Regions from separate parts of the Ectopseudomonas khazarica genome, predicted to be linked through region 1. Evidence: predicted binding sites of a transcription regulator. Region 1 holds the regulator's gene; the other holds the start of a gene.
The links. Region 1 encodes LexA, which represses DNA repair genes until DNA is damaged. Its sites were predicted from a motif close to CTGTNTNNNNANACAG; they were not measured.
Positions count from the first base shown of each region.

Region 2: a site for LexA is predicted at 4,719-4,734, ahead of recN (DNA repair protein RecN). Genes of this name have one in related genera too.

Region 1 is NZ_CP068551.1:1,751,423-1,759,050, reverse strand. Features, by position in the region: gene JLK41_RS08210 (S-methyl-5'-thioinosine phosphorylase) at 1-150, opposite strand, end outside; gene nagZ (beta-N-acetylhexosaminidase) at 161-1,159, opposite strand; gene JLK41_RS08200 (L,D-transpeptidase) at 1,171-1,698, opposite strand; gene JLK41_RS08195 (TetR/AcrR family transcriptional regulator) at 1,748-2,455, opposite strand; gene lexA (transcriptional repressor LexA) at 2,683-3,297, shown strand; gene sulA (SOS-induced cell division inhibitor SulA) at 3,307-3,768, shown strand; gene JLK41_RS08180 (hypothetical protein) at 3,833-4,069, opposite strand; gene JLK41_RS08175 (DUF6586 family protein) at 4,150-4,668, opposite strand; gene topA (type I DNA topoisomerase) at 4,748-7,354, opposite strand; gene JLK41_RS08165 (DUF1653 domain-containing protein) at 7,597-7,628, opposite strand, start outside.
Region 2 is NZ_CP068551.1:4,265,087-4,272,714, forward strand. Features, by position in the region: gene dapB (4-hydroxy-tetrahydrodipicolinate reductase) at 1-638, opposite strand, end outside; gene dnaJ (molecular chaperone DnaJ) at 724-1,854, opposite strand; gene dnaK (molecular chaperone DnaK) at 2,013-3,929, opposite strand; gene grpE (nucleotide exchange factor GrpE) at 4,029-4,598, opposite strand; gene recN (DNA repair protein RecN) at 4,759-6,435, shown strand; gene fur (ferric iron uptake transcriptional regulator) at 6,561-6,965, opposite strand; gene JLK41_RS20110 (outer membrane protein assembly factor BamE) at 7,060-7,578, shown strand.

The sequences.
Region 1 (7,628 bases):
GAGAAACAGCACGTCGCGCCCGGCATACTCGCCCCGCAGGATATCGGCCGAAGGCGCCCCGTAAGGCGTCTCCACGGAGACCGCCTGACGGATCTCGAGGCCCGGCAACTGGGTCAGGCCAGTGCCGCCGATGATGGCAAGAACGCTCATGGTGCCCTCCTCAATCCAGCAACTGGGCGGTTCTGAGTGCAGCCACTGCCCGCGACCAGCGCGGCGCCTGGCGATAATCGGTGCACGCATGAGCACGCCCGCGCATCCGCTGCAGCCGTTCGGCCGGCTGCACCTGCAGACGCTGCAGCGCGGCGAGGGCCAGCTCGGCCGAGCCACGATCGTTGCACACCAGGCCCATGTCGCAACCGGCGCTGAGCGCCGCCTCGATACGCTTGCCCGCATCCCCGGCGGCATGCGCCCCGGCCATGGACAGGTCGTCGCTGAAGATCACCCCGTCGAAACCCAGCTCACCGCGCAGGATGTCCTGCAGCCAGCGGCGGGAGAAGCCGGCCGGCTGCTCGTCCACCTGAGGGTAGATCACATGCGCCGGCATCACCGCATCGAGCTGGCCGGACAACCGCCGGAACGGCTGCATGTCACAGGCACGAATGTCCTCCAGGCTGCGCTCGTCGACGGGAATCGCCACGTGGGAGTCGGCCTCGGCCCAGCCATGCCCGGGGAAGTGCTTGCCGGTCGCCGCCATGCCCGCCTGCTGCATGCCACGGATGAACGCCGCAGCCAGCTGCGTGGCACGCTGCGGGTCTCCCTCGAAGGCACGACTGCCGACCACCGCGCTGCGCTGATGATCGAGGTCGAGTACCGGCGCGAAGCTGAGATCCAGGCCGACGGCCAGTACCTCGGTCGCCATCAGCCAGCCGCAGTGCTCGGCCAGCTCCTCGGCGTTGTGATTGTCGGCGATGGCGCGCATCGCCGGCAGACGCAGGAAACCCTGGCGCAGGCGCTGCACCCGCCCGCCTTCCTGATCCACAGCCAGCAGCAGGTCCGGGCGCACGGCACGAATGCTCTGGCACAGCTCGCGCACCTGGCGCGGCGATTCGATATTGCGGGCAAAAATGATCAGGCCACCCACCTCGGGCTGGCGCAGCATCTGGCGATCCTCGGCGGTCAGCCAGGTGCCAGCGACATCCATCATCAATGAGCCTTGCATGCAGGTATTCCTTACTGAAAATCGTGGTCCGCAGCCCACTGCGGGCATGGCGCCTCGTCGATACGCACCCGGCAATGCACGGGCACACGCTCGAACAGCGCCAACATGTCGGTATTGCGCAGCCGGACGCAGCCATGAGACAGCGGCGTGCCCATGGGTTCCGTATCCGGCGTGCCATGCAGATAGATATAGCGGCGAAAGCTGTCCACCTCACCCAAACGGTTGCGCCCGGGCTCCAGGCCGCTGAGCCAGAGAATGCGGGTGAGAATCCAGTCGCGGTCGGGAAACTGCTGATGCAGCTGCGCGGACCAGACCTCACCGGTCCAGCGTCTGCCGCGCAGCACGGCGGCCAGCGGCAGGCCAGCGCCGATCTTCGCCCGCACCTGGTGCAGGCCACGTGGCGTGCAGCCGGAGCCGTTGCGCTCACCGGGGCCGTTCAGCGCCGTGGAGACAGGCAGGCGCAGCAGCAGCTGGCCGGCGCCAAGGCCATAGAGGGTCTGGTCAGCGAGAGAGATATGCAGCAGATCGAGATCGGACATGGGCCGCTAGCTTAGCCGAAGGGCCAAGCCAAGCCCACCTGCCCCGGCATCAAACCTTGGGCGTAGCGCTGGGCGTCTTGCTGCGGGGCTTGAGCTGAGCCCCCGCCAGCGCGGGATCGTCCACACCGGAGTCCGAGCGCATGCCGGCGGCCAGGAACGGCACCATCATCCTCATCACCTGCTCGATGGAGGTATTGACGCCGAAATCGGTCTCGGCCATGGCGCGCAGCGCCTTGATCCCGGACATGCTGAACGCCGCCGCGCCGAGCATGAAGTGCACGCGCCAGAACAGCTCCAGCGGCGGGATGCGCGGCGCGGTTTCATGCACCAGCAGCATGTAGCGACGGAACACCTTGCCGTAGACCTCTTCCAGGTACTTGCGCAGGTGCCCCTGGCTCTGGCTGAAGGCCAGGCCGAGCAGACGCATGAAGATGGAAAGGTCGTTGCCGCTGCGCGGCTTGACCGCCAGTGCCTGCTCGACGAGCAGTTCCAGCAGCTCCTCGAGCGTGGCCTGGTTTTCCGTCTTCGCCTGGCGACGGTCGAGTTCCTTCTCCAGGCTGGTACAGAACGGCCCGAGGAAACGCGAGAACACCGCCTGGATCAGCGCCTTCTTGGAGCCGAAGTGATAGTTGACGGCTGCCAGGTTGACCCCCGCCTTGCTGGTGATCAGACGAAGCGAGGTCTCGGCGAAACCTTTCTCCGCGAACAGCTGTTCTGCAGCATCGAGAATGCGTTCAACGGTTTCCGACTGGGCCATGAGCTATCACCTGACAAACACTTGTTTGAAACATACGTTTCAGCGTATCGAAATGTCAAGCCGCATGAGCCGTCTTTTGGCCGGCTGGTCACAGCTTATAACAGCACAGACGTCAATTGACCCGTGCGGGTAACACGCGGCGCGACCGGCGCATGAAAATTGGCCGTTGCCAAGCCCGCCTTACTGTATATAATCCCAGTCACTGTATAAAAAGACAGAGCCCAGCCATGCTGAAACTGACGCCCCGCCAAGCCGAGATTCTCGCCTTCATCAAACGCTGCCTGGAAGACAACGGCTACCCGCCGACCCGCGCGGAGATCGCCCAGGAACTGGGCTTCAAGTCGCCCAATGCCGCCGAGGAGCACCTCAAGGCCCTGGCCCGCAAGGGGGCGATCGAGATGACCCCGGGCGCCTCCCGTGGCATTCGCATCCCCGGCTTCGAGGCCGGCGCAGCGAACGAAGACGAGGGCCTGCCGGTCATCGGCCGGGTGGCCGCTGGTGCGCCGATTCTCGCCCAGCAGCACGTGGAGGAATCCTGCCAGATCAACCCGACCTTCTTTCAGCCCAAGGCCGACTACCTGCTGCGCGTACGCGGCATGAGCATGAAGGACATCGGCATCTTCGATGGTGACCTGCTCGCCGTGCACACCACTCGCGAGGCACGCAACGGCCAGATCGTCGTCGCCCGCATCGACGACGAAGTCACGGTCAAGCGCTTCAAGCGCGAAGGCAACAAGGTCTGGCTGATTGCCGAGAACCCCGAGTTCGCCCCGATCGAGGTCGACCTGGAGCACCAGGACCTGGTCATCGAAGGTTTGAGTGTCGGCGTGATTCGCCGCTAAGGAGACGCCATGCACATGCAGCAGTCGTTCGAACGTTCACAGCTCCCGCTGTTCAACGCCTTTCTCGCCGACACCCCGCACGAGGCACCTGCCGAAGCCGGTGTGGTCGACGATCAGGCATTCAGCGAGCTCGCCCTTCGCGGCACGGCCGGCCACTGCCTGCATTTGCTGGCACCGATCCTCCGTGAACTGAGCCAGAACCAGGATGCGCGCTGGCTGACGCTGGTCGCGCCGCCTGCCAGCCTGACCCAGGCCTGGCTGCGTGACGCCGGCCTGAATCGCGAACGCATCCTGCTGCTGCAGCCACGCCAGGGGCAGGACGCCCTCGAGCTGGCCGAGGAAGCGCTCAAGCTGGGCCGCAGCCATACCGTCATCAGCTGGCTGCATCCTGTCGAGCGCAGCACCCGCCAGCGCCTGGCGCAGGCCGCGCAGACCGGCGGTGCTCAGAGTCTGAACATCAGCCTGGGCTGACGCTTCCCAGAAACGCAAACGGGGCTCCACTGGAGCCCCGTTTTCGTTGATTCATCGCCGTCGATCAGTGCAGGACGCGAGGCTCATCTTCTTCGCCGACGAAGCCGCCCTCGGCCATGCGCCCGGCCATCTGCACACCCACGTTCAGCATGGCCTTGGCCACTTCGATGTGCTGCCCCTGCAGAAAGGCCTTGGCATCAGCGGAGAAGTCCAGAGTGACCAGGGCCTCTTCATCTTCTGCGCGGCGCAGGGCGATACGCCCATCGGGCAGTTCGACGATTTCCAGGAAGGATGTAGGCATGGCTCAGTCTCTGTGCAAAAACACGACATTGTAACAGTCAGTCGGGGTCACCCCCAGCCCACTGGTCCAGTTAAACCCGATCAGCACTCACTGAGGCCTTCGCGGAAACGCAGCACCAGGGTCTTGAGCTGCTGACGCCAGGCGTCGATGTCGTCGACACTCAGCTCCACCGGCTCCTCACCGACACTGACCGCCGTGATCAGCGGCATCGCCGGGTCGACCTTGGCCTTGCGCTCCTCACGCGGCGGCTGGAACAGCGCCGCATAGGCCGCCAGCAGCTGCGCCAGCCAGGTTTCACGCTGCTGCGCCAGCTCGACCAGCTCGGCCAGCTCGGGGCTGGGCGCGCCATCGAGCACCGCCTGCTGGACGAAGGCCTCGACCCGCGAAGGGGCCGCATCGCTCATGCGGTAGTAACCGACGATCTCGTGGCACACGCCGAGAAGCGCGCCATACAGGTGGAACAGCGCCGCCTCGCGCTCGGCCTGCACCAGCGCCTGCACGTTGAACGCGGCGGAGCCTTCGGCCTTGCGCCAGTTATCCAGGGCGATACCGGCGAAGAAGATCTTCTGGTTGGTGCGGGTGTAGATTTCTTTGGCCATTGCGGCGACCTCCACTGCAGATCGAGCCATGGTACGCGCGCCGGCCATTGCCGGCGCGCATTTCGTCAGGATGCTGAACTCAGCGCTTGTCCTCGACCTTCCACTTGCCGCCATCGAAGAAGGCGCGCCAGCCGGTCGGCTTGCCGTCGACCTCGGACTGCACGTACTGCTCCTTGGTCTTGCGGCTGTAGCGAATCACCGCCGGGCGGCCGTCCGGGTCCTTCTGCGGGGCATCGCAGAGGAAGTGGTACTTGGGATCGATCTCCTGCTTGTGCGGCACGATTTCCAGCACCAGCGGAGCACGGGTCTCGCGGTTCTTCGGGAACTGGCTGGCGGCGAGGAAGAGGCCCGAGGCGCCGTCGCGCAGCACGTAGGTGTCATCCACCTTCTCGCACCTGAGTTCCGGCATCTCCACCTTGTCCATCTTCGGCGGTGCCGCCTCGCCGTTCTTCAGCAGCTTGCGGGTGTTCTTGCAGCTGGCATTGGTACAGCCGAAGAACTTGCCGAAACGGCCGGTCTTGAGCTGCATCTCGCTGCCGCACTTGTCGCACTCCAGACTCGGGCCTTCGTAGCCCTTGATGCGATACTGGCCCTGCTCGATCTCGTAGCCGGTGCAATCGGGGTTGTTCCCGCAGATATGCAGCTTGCGGGTTTCATCCAGCAGGTAGGCATCCATCGCCGTGGAACAGATCGGGCAGCGATGCTTGCCCAGCAGCACGCGGGATTCGGACTCGCCCTCGTCGTCCGCGGCGATCTCGTCGCCCGGCACCAGGTTGATGGTGGCCTTGCAGCGCTCCTTCGGCGGCAGCGCATAGCCGGAGCAGCCGAGGAACACCCCCGTGGAGGCGGTACGAATCATCATCGGCCGGCCGCACTCGCGACAGGGGATGTCGGTCAGGGTCGGCTGGTTGGCACGCATGCCACCCTCGCCCGCTTCCGCCACTTCGAGCTTCTTCTTGAAGTCGGCGTAGAACTCGTCGAGCAGATGCTTCCACTCGCGCTCGCCCTGGGCGACATCATCCAGATGCTCTTCCATGGTGGCGGTAAAGCCGTAGTCCATGAGGTTGGCGAAGCTCTCGTCGAGACGCTCGGTGACGATGTCGCCCATCTTCTCGGCGTAGAAGCGACGGTTGTGCACCGTCACGTAGCCACGATCCTGAATGGTGGAAATGATCGCCGCGTAGGTGGACGGACGGCCGATGCCACGCTTCTCCAGCTCCTTGACCAGGCTCGCTTCGGAGTAGCGCGCCGGCGGCTTGGTGAAGTGCTGGCTGGGGTCGAGCTGGATCAGCTTGAGGCCCTCGCCTTCCTTCATTTCCGGCAGTACGTCGTCTTCACCGGGCTTGCTCTGCTGCGGCAGCACACGGGTGTAACCGTCGAACTTGAGGATGCGCCCCTTGGCACGCAGCTCGAAATCGCCAGCCGCCACGGTGACGCTGGTGGACAGGTATTCGGCCGGCGGCATCTGGCAGGCCACGAACTGGCGCCAGATCAGGTCATACAGGCGCTCGGCATCACGCTCCATGCCGGACAGCTGGGTCGGGCGCAGGTTGACGTCGGACGGACGAATCGCTTCGTGCGCCTCCTGAGCGCCTTCCTTGCTCGAGTAGAGGTTGGGCTTGCCCGGCAGGTACTTGTCGCCGTACTCGCTGCCGATGAAGCCACGCACCATCTCCACGGCGTCGGCGGACAGGTTGGTCGAGTCGGTACGCATGTAGGTGATGTAGCCGGCCTCGTACAGACGCTGGGCCATCATCATGGTTTTCTTCACACCGAAGCCCAGGCGGTTGCTCGCCGCCTGCTGCAGGGTGGAGGTGATGAAGGGCGCCGAAGGCTTGCTGCTGGTCGGACGGTCCTCACGCTTGGCCACGCTGTAGCTGGAAGCCTTGAGCTTCTCCAGCGCGGCCATGGCCTGGGCCTCGTTGACCGGCTTGAAGGCCGCGCCCTTTTCGCGCACCACCTCGAAACGCACCTTGGCGTTCTTCGCGGTACCGAGGTCGGCGTGTACTTCCCAGTATTCTTCCGGCACGAAGGCACGGATCTCTTTCTCGCGCGCCACCACCAGCTTCACGGCGACCGATTGCACGCGACCGGCAGACAGACCACGCGCGATCTTCGCCCACAGCAGCGGCGAGACCATGTAGCCCACCACGCGATCGAGGAAGCGCCGTGCCTGCTGCGCGTTGACGCGGTTGATATCCAGGTCGCCGGGCCTGGAGAAGGCTTCCTGAATCGCCTTCTTGGTGATCTCGTTGAACACCACGCGCTTGTAACGGGCGTCATCACCGCCGATGGACTCGCGCAGGTGCCAGGCGATGGCTTCCCCTTCACGGTCCAAGTCGGTCGCGAGATAGATGGTGTCGGCATCCTTGGCCAGACGACGCAGTTCGTCGATCACCTTTTCCTTGCCGGGCAGGATCTCGTACTTGGCCTTCCAGCCATGCTCGGGGTCGACCCCCATGCGCGCGAACAGCTGACGTTTGGCCTTTTCCTTGGGCGACAGCGCCGGGGCTTCGCCGGCCGCCTTGCCGCGCTTGGCAGGCTCCTTGTTGGCGCTTGCCGAGCCACTGGTAGGCAGGTCACGGATGTGGCCGATGCTCGACTTCACCACGTACTGGTTGCCCAGGTACTTGTTGATGGTCTTGGCCTTGGCCGGGGATTCCACGATGACCAGCGATTTGCCCATGGATCAGAAAATTCCTGAATTGCGAAATATAGAAGGCACGGAGCCGAGGGTGTTTACAAAACAGCGAGCGAAGGTCAGGCAAAGCGAAAACAGTCGAGAAAGTGCTGTGTACGAGCTGTACATGAGCATTTTGAGGCTGGTTTCAACGCAGCATGGCCGAGTGCAGCAATTTGCAGACGCCCTCTAAGGCCCCGCTATATATAGTGGCGACCAAGCGAAGGTCAAGCGCAGGGTCTGCGCAGTCAGACTTGATGCGCCCCAATCGGGCTGACTT
Region 2 (7,628 bases), 2.5 Mb from region 1:
ACCACATCGCCGGCGCGCACGGTGGCGAAACCGATGGTCTCGCGCTCACGCGCCCCGGTCTGCCCTTCACGGCCATACACGGCGACCTTCTGCAGATCACGCCCCAGGGCATCCGCGACCACCTCGCCCATGCGCAGCGCCGTGCCCGACGGGGCATCGACCTTGTGGCGGTGATGGGCTTCGATGATCTCGATGTCCACATCGTCACCCAGCACGCGCGCGGCGGTATCGAGCAGCTTCAGGCACAGGTTGACGCCGACGCTGAAGTTGGCGGCGAAGACGATGGGAATCTGCCTGGCCGCCTCGCTCAGCAGCTGCTTCTCCTCCGGGGTGAAGCCGGTGGTGCCGATGACCATGGCCTTGCCGGCCTGACGGCAGACTTCCAGGTTCTTCAGCGTTACCGAGGGATGGGTGAAGTCGATCAGCACGTCGAAATCATCGACCACCGCCGCCAGCTCACCGGCCAGCGTCACACCGATCTTGCCCAGCCCGACCAGCTCGCCCGCGTCGGCACCGATCAGGCTGCTGTCGGCACGGTCGATGGCCGCGCTGAGCTTCGCGCCCTCGGCCTGGCTCACGGCTTCGATCAGGGTCTTGCCCATGCGCCCGGCGGCGCCCATCACTGCAATACGTTGCATAACATCAGCTCCAAGCTGCAGGCTTCAAGCCACAGGCCAAGCGCAAGAGTCTCTTGCAGCCTGTCGCCTGTGGCTTGCCGCTCAATTAAACGTCGCCGAAGAAGCGCTTGACGCCTTCGAACCAGCCACTGGCCTTGGGCGAGTGGGAGTCGTCGCCCTGCAGCGACTTGCGGAACTCCTCGAGCAGCTCGCGCTGACGCTTGGTCAGGTTGACCGGCGTCTCCACCGCGACACGGCACATCAGGTCACCGGCCGCACCACCGCGCACCGGGGCCACGCCCTTGCCGCGCAGACGGAACAGCTTGCCGGTCTGGGTGCCTTCCGGAATCTTCAGCTTGACCCGGCCGTCGAGGGTCGGCACTTCCAGCTCGCCACCCAGCGCCGCGTCGGCGAAGCTGATCGGCACTTCGCAGTACAGATGCTTACCATCGCGCTGGAAGATCGCATGCTCACGGACGTTGACCACCACATAGAGGTCACCAGCCGGGCCGCCATGGGCGCCGGCCTCGCCTTCGCCGGACAGGCGGATGCGATCACCGGTATCGACACCTGGCGGCACCTTGACCGACAGCGTCTTGCTCTCTTCCACGCGCCCCTGGCCATGGCAGCTACCACAGGGGTCGGTGATCATCTTGCCGCTGCCGTGGCAACGCGGGCAGGTCTGCTGCACGGAGAAGAAGCCCTGCTGCATGCGTACCTGACCGATACCACCGCAGGTGGTACAGGTCACCGGGCTGGTGCCCTTCTTGGCGCCGGAGCCATCGCAGGTCTTGCAACCCACCAGGGTCGGCACGCGAATGGTCACGGTGGTGCCGCGCACGGCTTCTTCCAGGTCCAGCTCCAAGGTATAGCGCAGGTCACTGCCACGCTGGGCGCCGCCGCGCGAACCGCCGCGACCGCCACCACCGAAGAAATCGCTGAACACGTCGCCGAAGATGTCGGAGAAGTTGGCGCCGCCGAAACCGGCGCCGGCGCCACCGCCCATCTGCGGATCGACCCCGGCATGCCCGTACTGGTCATAGGCCGAGCGCTTGCTGGCGTCGGAGAGCACCTCGTAGGCCTCGTTGGCCTCCTTGAATTTCTCCTCCGCTTCCTTGTCGTCCGGGTTGCGGTCCGGGTGGAACTTCATCGCCAGGCGCCGATAGGCCTTCTTCAGCTCGGCCTCACTGGCGCCGCGCTCGACCCCCAGAACCTCGTAATAGTCTCGTTTTGCCATAGTTGTGCTGCACTCTCAGATTCGTGAGCTCCAGATACGCCGACGCGGGAGAAGGCTCCCGCGCGGCGTATCCTGACCGCCAGATGCGACGGCGGAGCGAAAAGCAGAGGGCGACACGCCCTTCGCTCCCGGAGGGGCGAAAGGCGTGCGCGCATCCCTTACTTGTTCTCCTTGACCTCTTCGAACTCAGCGTCGACCACGTCGTCACCGGCATCCTTGGCGTCACCGGCGTCCGCCTGGGCGGCACCGGCTTGCGGCTGCTCGGCGTACATCTTCTGCGCCAGCGGCGTGGTGGCCTCGGACAGGGCGTTCATCTTGGCCTCGATGGCTTCCTTGTCGTCGCCCTTCAGTGCGACTTCCAGTTCGCCGATGGCTTTCTCGATGGCGGCCTTCTCCTCGGCAGTCGCCTTGTCGCCCGCCTCGGTGAGCATCTTGCGGGTGGCGTGCACTAGCTGGTCGCCCTGGTTGCGCGCAGTGGCCAGCTCTTCGAACTTGCGGTCTTCCTCGGCGTTGGCCTCGGCGTCACGCACCATCTGCTCGATCTCTTCCTCGGACAGACCGGAGTTGGCCTTGATCACGATGGACTGCTGCTTGCCAGTGGCCTTGTCCTTGGCGGACACGTGCAGGATGCCGTTGGCATCGATATCGAAGGTCACTTCGATCTGCGGCACGCCACGCGGAGCCGGCGGAATCTCGGCCAGGTCGAACTTGCCGAGGGACTTGTTCTGCGCCGCCTGCTTGCGCTCGCCCTGCAGCACGTGAATGGTCACGGCGCTCTGGTTGTCGTCGGCGGTGGAGAACACCTGCGACTTCTTGGTCGGGATGGTGGTGTTCTTCTCGATCAGCGCGGTCATCACGCCGCCCATGGTTTCGATACCCAGGGTCAGCGGGGAAACGTCCAGCAGCAGCACGTCCTTGACGTCACCGGCCAGTACCGCGCCCTGAATGGCAGCGCCCATGGCCACGGCTTCGTCCGGGTTGACGTCCTTGCGCGGCTCCTTGCCGAAGAACTCGGCAACGGTCTTCTGCACCAGCGGCATGCGGGTCTGACCACCGACCAGGATCACGTCGTCGATCTTGCTGACGTCGATGCCGGCATCCTTCAGCGCGGTGCGGCACGGCTCGATGGTGCGCTGCACCAGGTCCTCGACCAGCGACTCCAGCTTGGAGCGGGAGATCTTCACGTTCAGGTGCTTCGGACCGCTGGCGTCTGCAGTGATGTACGGCAGGTTGACGTCGGTCTGCTGGCTCGAGGACAGCTCGATCTTGGCCTTCTCGGCAGCTTCCTTCAGACGCTGCATCGCCAGCGGGTCGCCCTTGAGGTTCATGCCGGTTTCTTTCTTGAACTCGTCGACGAGGTAGTCGATCAGGCGAATGTCGAAGTCCTCGCCACCGAGGAAGGTGTCACCGTTGGTGGCCAGCACTTCGAACTGGTGCTCACCGTCGACCTCGGCGATCTCGATCACCGACACGTCGAAGGTACCGCCACCCAGGTCATAGACGATCACGGTGTGGTCGCCCTTGGCCTTGTCCATGCCATAGGCCAGCGCAGCCGCGGTCGGCTCGTTGATGATGCGCTTGACGTCCAGACCGGCGATGCGACCGGCATCCTTGGTGGCCTGACGCTGGCTGTCGTTGAAGTAGGCCGGAACGGTGATCACCGCTTCGGTGACCGGCTCGCCAAGGTAGTCCTCAGCGGTCTTCTTCATCTTCTTCAGCACTTCGGCGCTGATCTGCGGCGGGGCCATCTTCTGGCCGTTGACCTCGACCCAGGCGTCGTTGTTGTCAGCCTTGACGATCTTGTACGGAACCATCTGGATGTCTTTCTGCACGACATCCTCGTCGAAACGACGACCGATCAGACGCTTCACCGCATACAGGGTGTTGTGCGGATTGGTCACGGCCTGGCGCTTGGCCGACTGGCCAACCAGGGTTTCGCCGTCGTTGGCGTAAGCGATGATGGACGGCGTGGTGCGAGCGCCTTCGGCGTTCTCCAGCACCTTGACGTTGCCGTTTTCCAGAATGGAGACGCAGGAGTTGGTGGTCCCCAGGTCGATACCGATGATTTTGCCCATGAAAATTCTCCCGAAACTTTGATTTTTCCGTCGCCTCGCTTCGCAGGCGCCGGTAGCACTAAAACGCTTGACTCAGAAATGGGGTCGCCCCCGAAAATTTCAAGCCTGCTCGTCGATGGACGGCGGCGGCGTGGTCGGCGCCTTGCTCACCACGACCATGGCCGGGCGCAGCAGGCGGCCGTTGAGCAGGTAGCCCTTCTGGAACACCTTGAGCACCGAGTTCGGCTCGACGTTGACACTCTCTTCCATCGCCATGGCCTGGTGATGCTCCGGGTTGAACGGAGCGCCATGCGGGTCCAGCGTTTCCAACTGATGACGCGCCAGGGTGTCGATGAACAGCTTGAGGGTCAGTTGCATGCCCTCGCGCACGCCCTTGATCGCCTCGTCGTCCGGGCTGGACAGCTCCAGACCACGTTCCAGGCTGTCGACGACCGGCAGCAGGTCGTTGGCGAATTTTTCCAGGGCGAACTTGTGCGCCTTCTCCACGTCCTGCTCGGCGCGACGACGCACGTTCTGCAGCTCGGCCGCCATGCGCAGCGACTGGTCCTGCGCTGCAGCCAGCTGCTCTTCCAGTGCCTGCACGCGAGCCGCCAGGTCATCGCTCGGCGCGACATTCTCGGCCGCCTGAGCCTCGGGGTTCTGCGTATCCAGGTTCTGTTCGTCAGCCATGCCTATCTCCTCTCGAATGAATCGGCGCGAGTCCGGCCCGCGCACCTGCCCGCCTATATGGAGTCAAATCCACAGCTTTCAAGGGGCGATAGAGGAGGATTGTCAGGGAAAGAAAAAACACTGTATAAATAACCAGACATCAAATTCGGGAGCGTTCGCCATGCTGGTGCACCTGTCCATACACAACTACGCCATCGTCGACCACCTGGACCTCGAGCTGGATGCCGGCATGAGCGCCATCAGCGGCGAGACCGGTGCCGGCAAGTCGATCATGCTCGATGCCCTCGGTCTGTGCCTGGGCGACCGTGCCGACAGCGGCGTGGTGCGCCCCGGCGCGGACAAGGCCGACATCCTCGCCAGCTTCGACCTGGCGGAGATCCCCGAAGCCCGCAGCTGGCTCGCCGAGCGCGACCTGGACAGCGACGGCCCGTGCATCCTGCGCCGGGTGATCACCGCCGAGGGCCGCTCGCGCGGCTACATCAACGGCAGCCCCTGCCCGCAAGCCGACCTCAAGGCGCTCGGCGAGCTGATCATCGACATCCACAGCCAACATGAACACCAGTCGCTGCTCAAGAGCGACACCCACCGCCGCCTGCTCGACGAGTACGCCGGCAGCCAGGAGCTGGCGCGCCAGGTGCAGCTGGCCGCACAGCGCTGGAAGCAGACGCGCAACGACCTGCAGCGCATTTCCAGCCAGGGTGACGAGCAGCGCGCCCGCCACCAGCTGCTCAGCTACCAGCTGGAAGAAATGGAAAACCTGGCCCTGGGCGAGAACGAACTGGACGAGCTGGAGCGCGAACACAAGGCTCTGAGCAATGCCGAAGCGCTGCTCGGTGCCTGTCGCCAGGTACTCGAGCTGTGCAGCGAAAGCGATGCCGGCAACGTGCTGTCGGCGCTGACCGCCAGCCTCAACCGGCTTGGCGCCTTTGGCGGCCAGGGCGGCGCGCTGGGCGAAGCGAGCAACCTGCTGGCCAGCGCGCAGATCCAGGTCGAGGAGGCCGTGGGCGAACTGAACCGCTTCGTCGATCACTTCGACGCCGACCCGCAACGCCAGCAGTACCTCGAAGAACGCCTGGACACCATCTACACCCTCGCCCGCAAGCACCGCATCCAGCCCACCGAGCTGGCCGCCCTGCAGCAACGACTGTTCGAGGAACTGGAGAGCCTCAATGCCGACGACCAGGCCAGCGAACGCCTGGCCGAGGAACTGGCCGCCTACGCCCGTCATTACCAGGAGAAGGCCGCCGAACTCAGCGCGCTGCGCGGCAGCGCCGCTGAGCGCCTGGCCGCAGCCGTCGAGCAGGAAATGCAGGCACTGGGCATGCCCGGCGGGCGTTTCAGCATCCAGCTGCAGAGCATGAACAGCGAAGAGCCACAGGCCAATGGCCTGGAAACCGTGGAATTCCTGGTCAGCGCCAACCCCGGCCAACCGTTGCGCGGCCTGGCCAAGGTGGCCTCGGGTGGCGAGCTGTCACGTATCAGCCTGGCAATCCAGGTGATCACCGCACAGACCTCGCGCGTCCCGACGTTGGTCTTCGACGAAGTGGACGTCGGCATTGGCGGCCCGACCGCCGAGGTCGTCGGGCAACTGCTGCGCCGCCTGGGCGAGCGCGGCCAGGTCCTCTGCGTGACCCACCTGCCCCAGGTGGCTGCCCAGGGCCATCAGCACCTGTTCGTCCACAAGCGCCGCGGCGAAGAGGCCACGTCCACGGCCGTGAGCAGACTGGACGAGAACGGCCGCGTCGAGGAAATCGCGCGCATGCTCGGCGGCGTCGACCTGACCGAAGAATCCCTGGCGCACGCGCGCAAGATGGTCACCAGCGCCCAGGCCGCCTGAGACAGGCCGTCGCCGCAGCCCGGGTGAAGCAGGCCCGGCGTCACGACCGGCAACCGGGCACGGCTCCCGAGCCCAATAAATAAAAAGGCGACCCGAGGGTCGCCTTTTTCATCGCAGCAGAAGCATCAGCTCTTCTTGCGTACGTACAACACCAGGTTGTGATCGACCAGTTCGAAGCCATGCTCACGCACGATTTCCTTCTGGCGCTTCTCGATCTCGGCGTCGAAGAACTCGATCACCTCACCGGAATCCACACAGACCATATGGTCGTGATGGCCGCTGTCGGCCAGTTCGAATACCGCATGGCCACCGTCGAAGTTGTGGCGAACCACCAGGCCCGCCGCCTCGAACTGGGTCAGTACGCGGTAGACGGTCGCCAGGCCGACGTCCTCGCCTGCCTCCATCAGTGCCTTGTAGACATCTTCCGCACTCATGTGACGGTGCTCGGCGTTGTCGAGCATCTGCAGGATCTTGACCCGTGGCAGAGTCACCTTCAGTCCAGCTTTGCGCAGTTCGTTATTTTCAACCATGGTCTGCTTTCTCATGGATGCTGTTTCGCAGCACCCTTCAATACGGGTATGATCCGGGGTTCAAGTTGCCCAAGATAGTGGAAGTCACCCTCCGATGCAAAAAACCAAGCTCTTGCTGACCAGCCTGTCGCTGACCGGGCTCTTCGCACTCGCCGGTTGTTCATTCCCCGGGGTTTACAAGATCGACATTCAACAGGGCAATGTCGTGACACAGGACATGATAGACCAGCTGCGTCCCGGAATGACCCGACGCCAAGTGCGGTTTATCATGGGCAACCCGCTGATCACCGACACCTTCCATGCCGATCGCTGGGATTATCTCTACAGCATCCAGCCAGGCGGCGGTCAGCGCCTGCAGGAACGCGTCAGCCTGGTCTTCGACGGTAGCGACCAGCTGGTCGGCCTGGCCGGCGACTTCATGCCCGGCGTAAGCCGCGACCAGGCCATCCTTGGCCAGGACAGCGATACCACCAGTACGCAGCCGCAGGCCAAGCCACAGGACGACACGCCGCCAGCACCTGGCTCGCTGCTCGAGCAGATCCAGCGCGAAGTCGACCAGGTGGAAACCGTGCCGGTACCGACGCCGGAGCCGCTGGACACCGAACCGCAGTAACACCCAGACATGAAAAAGCCCGGACTCGCTCCGGGCTTTTTCATGTCTGC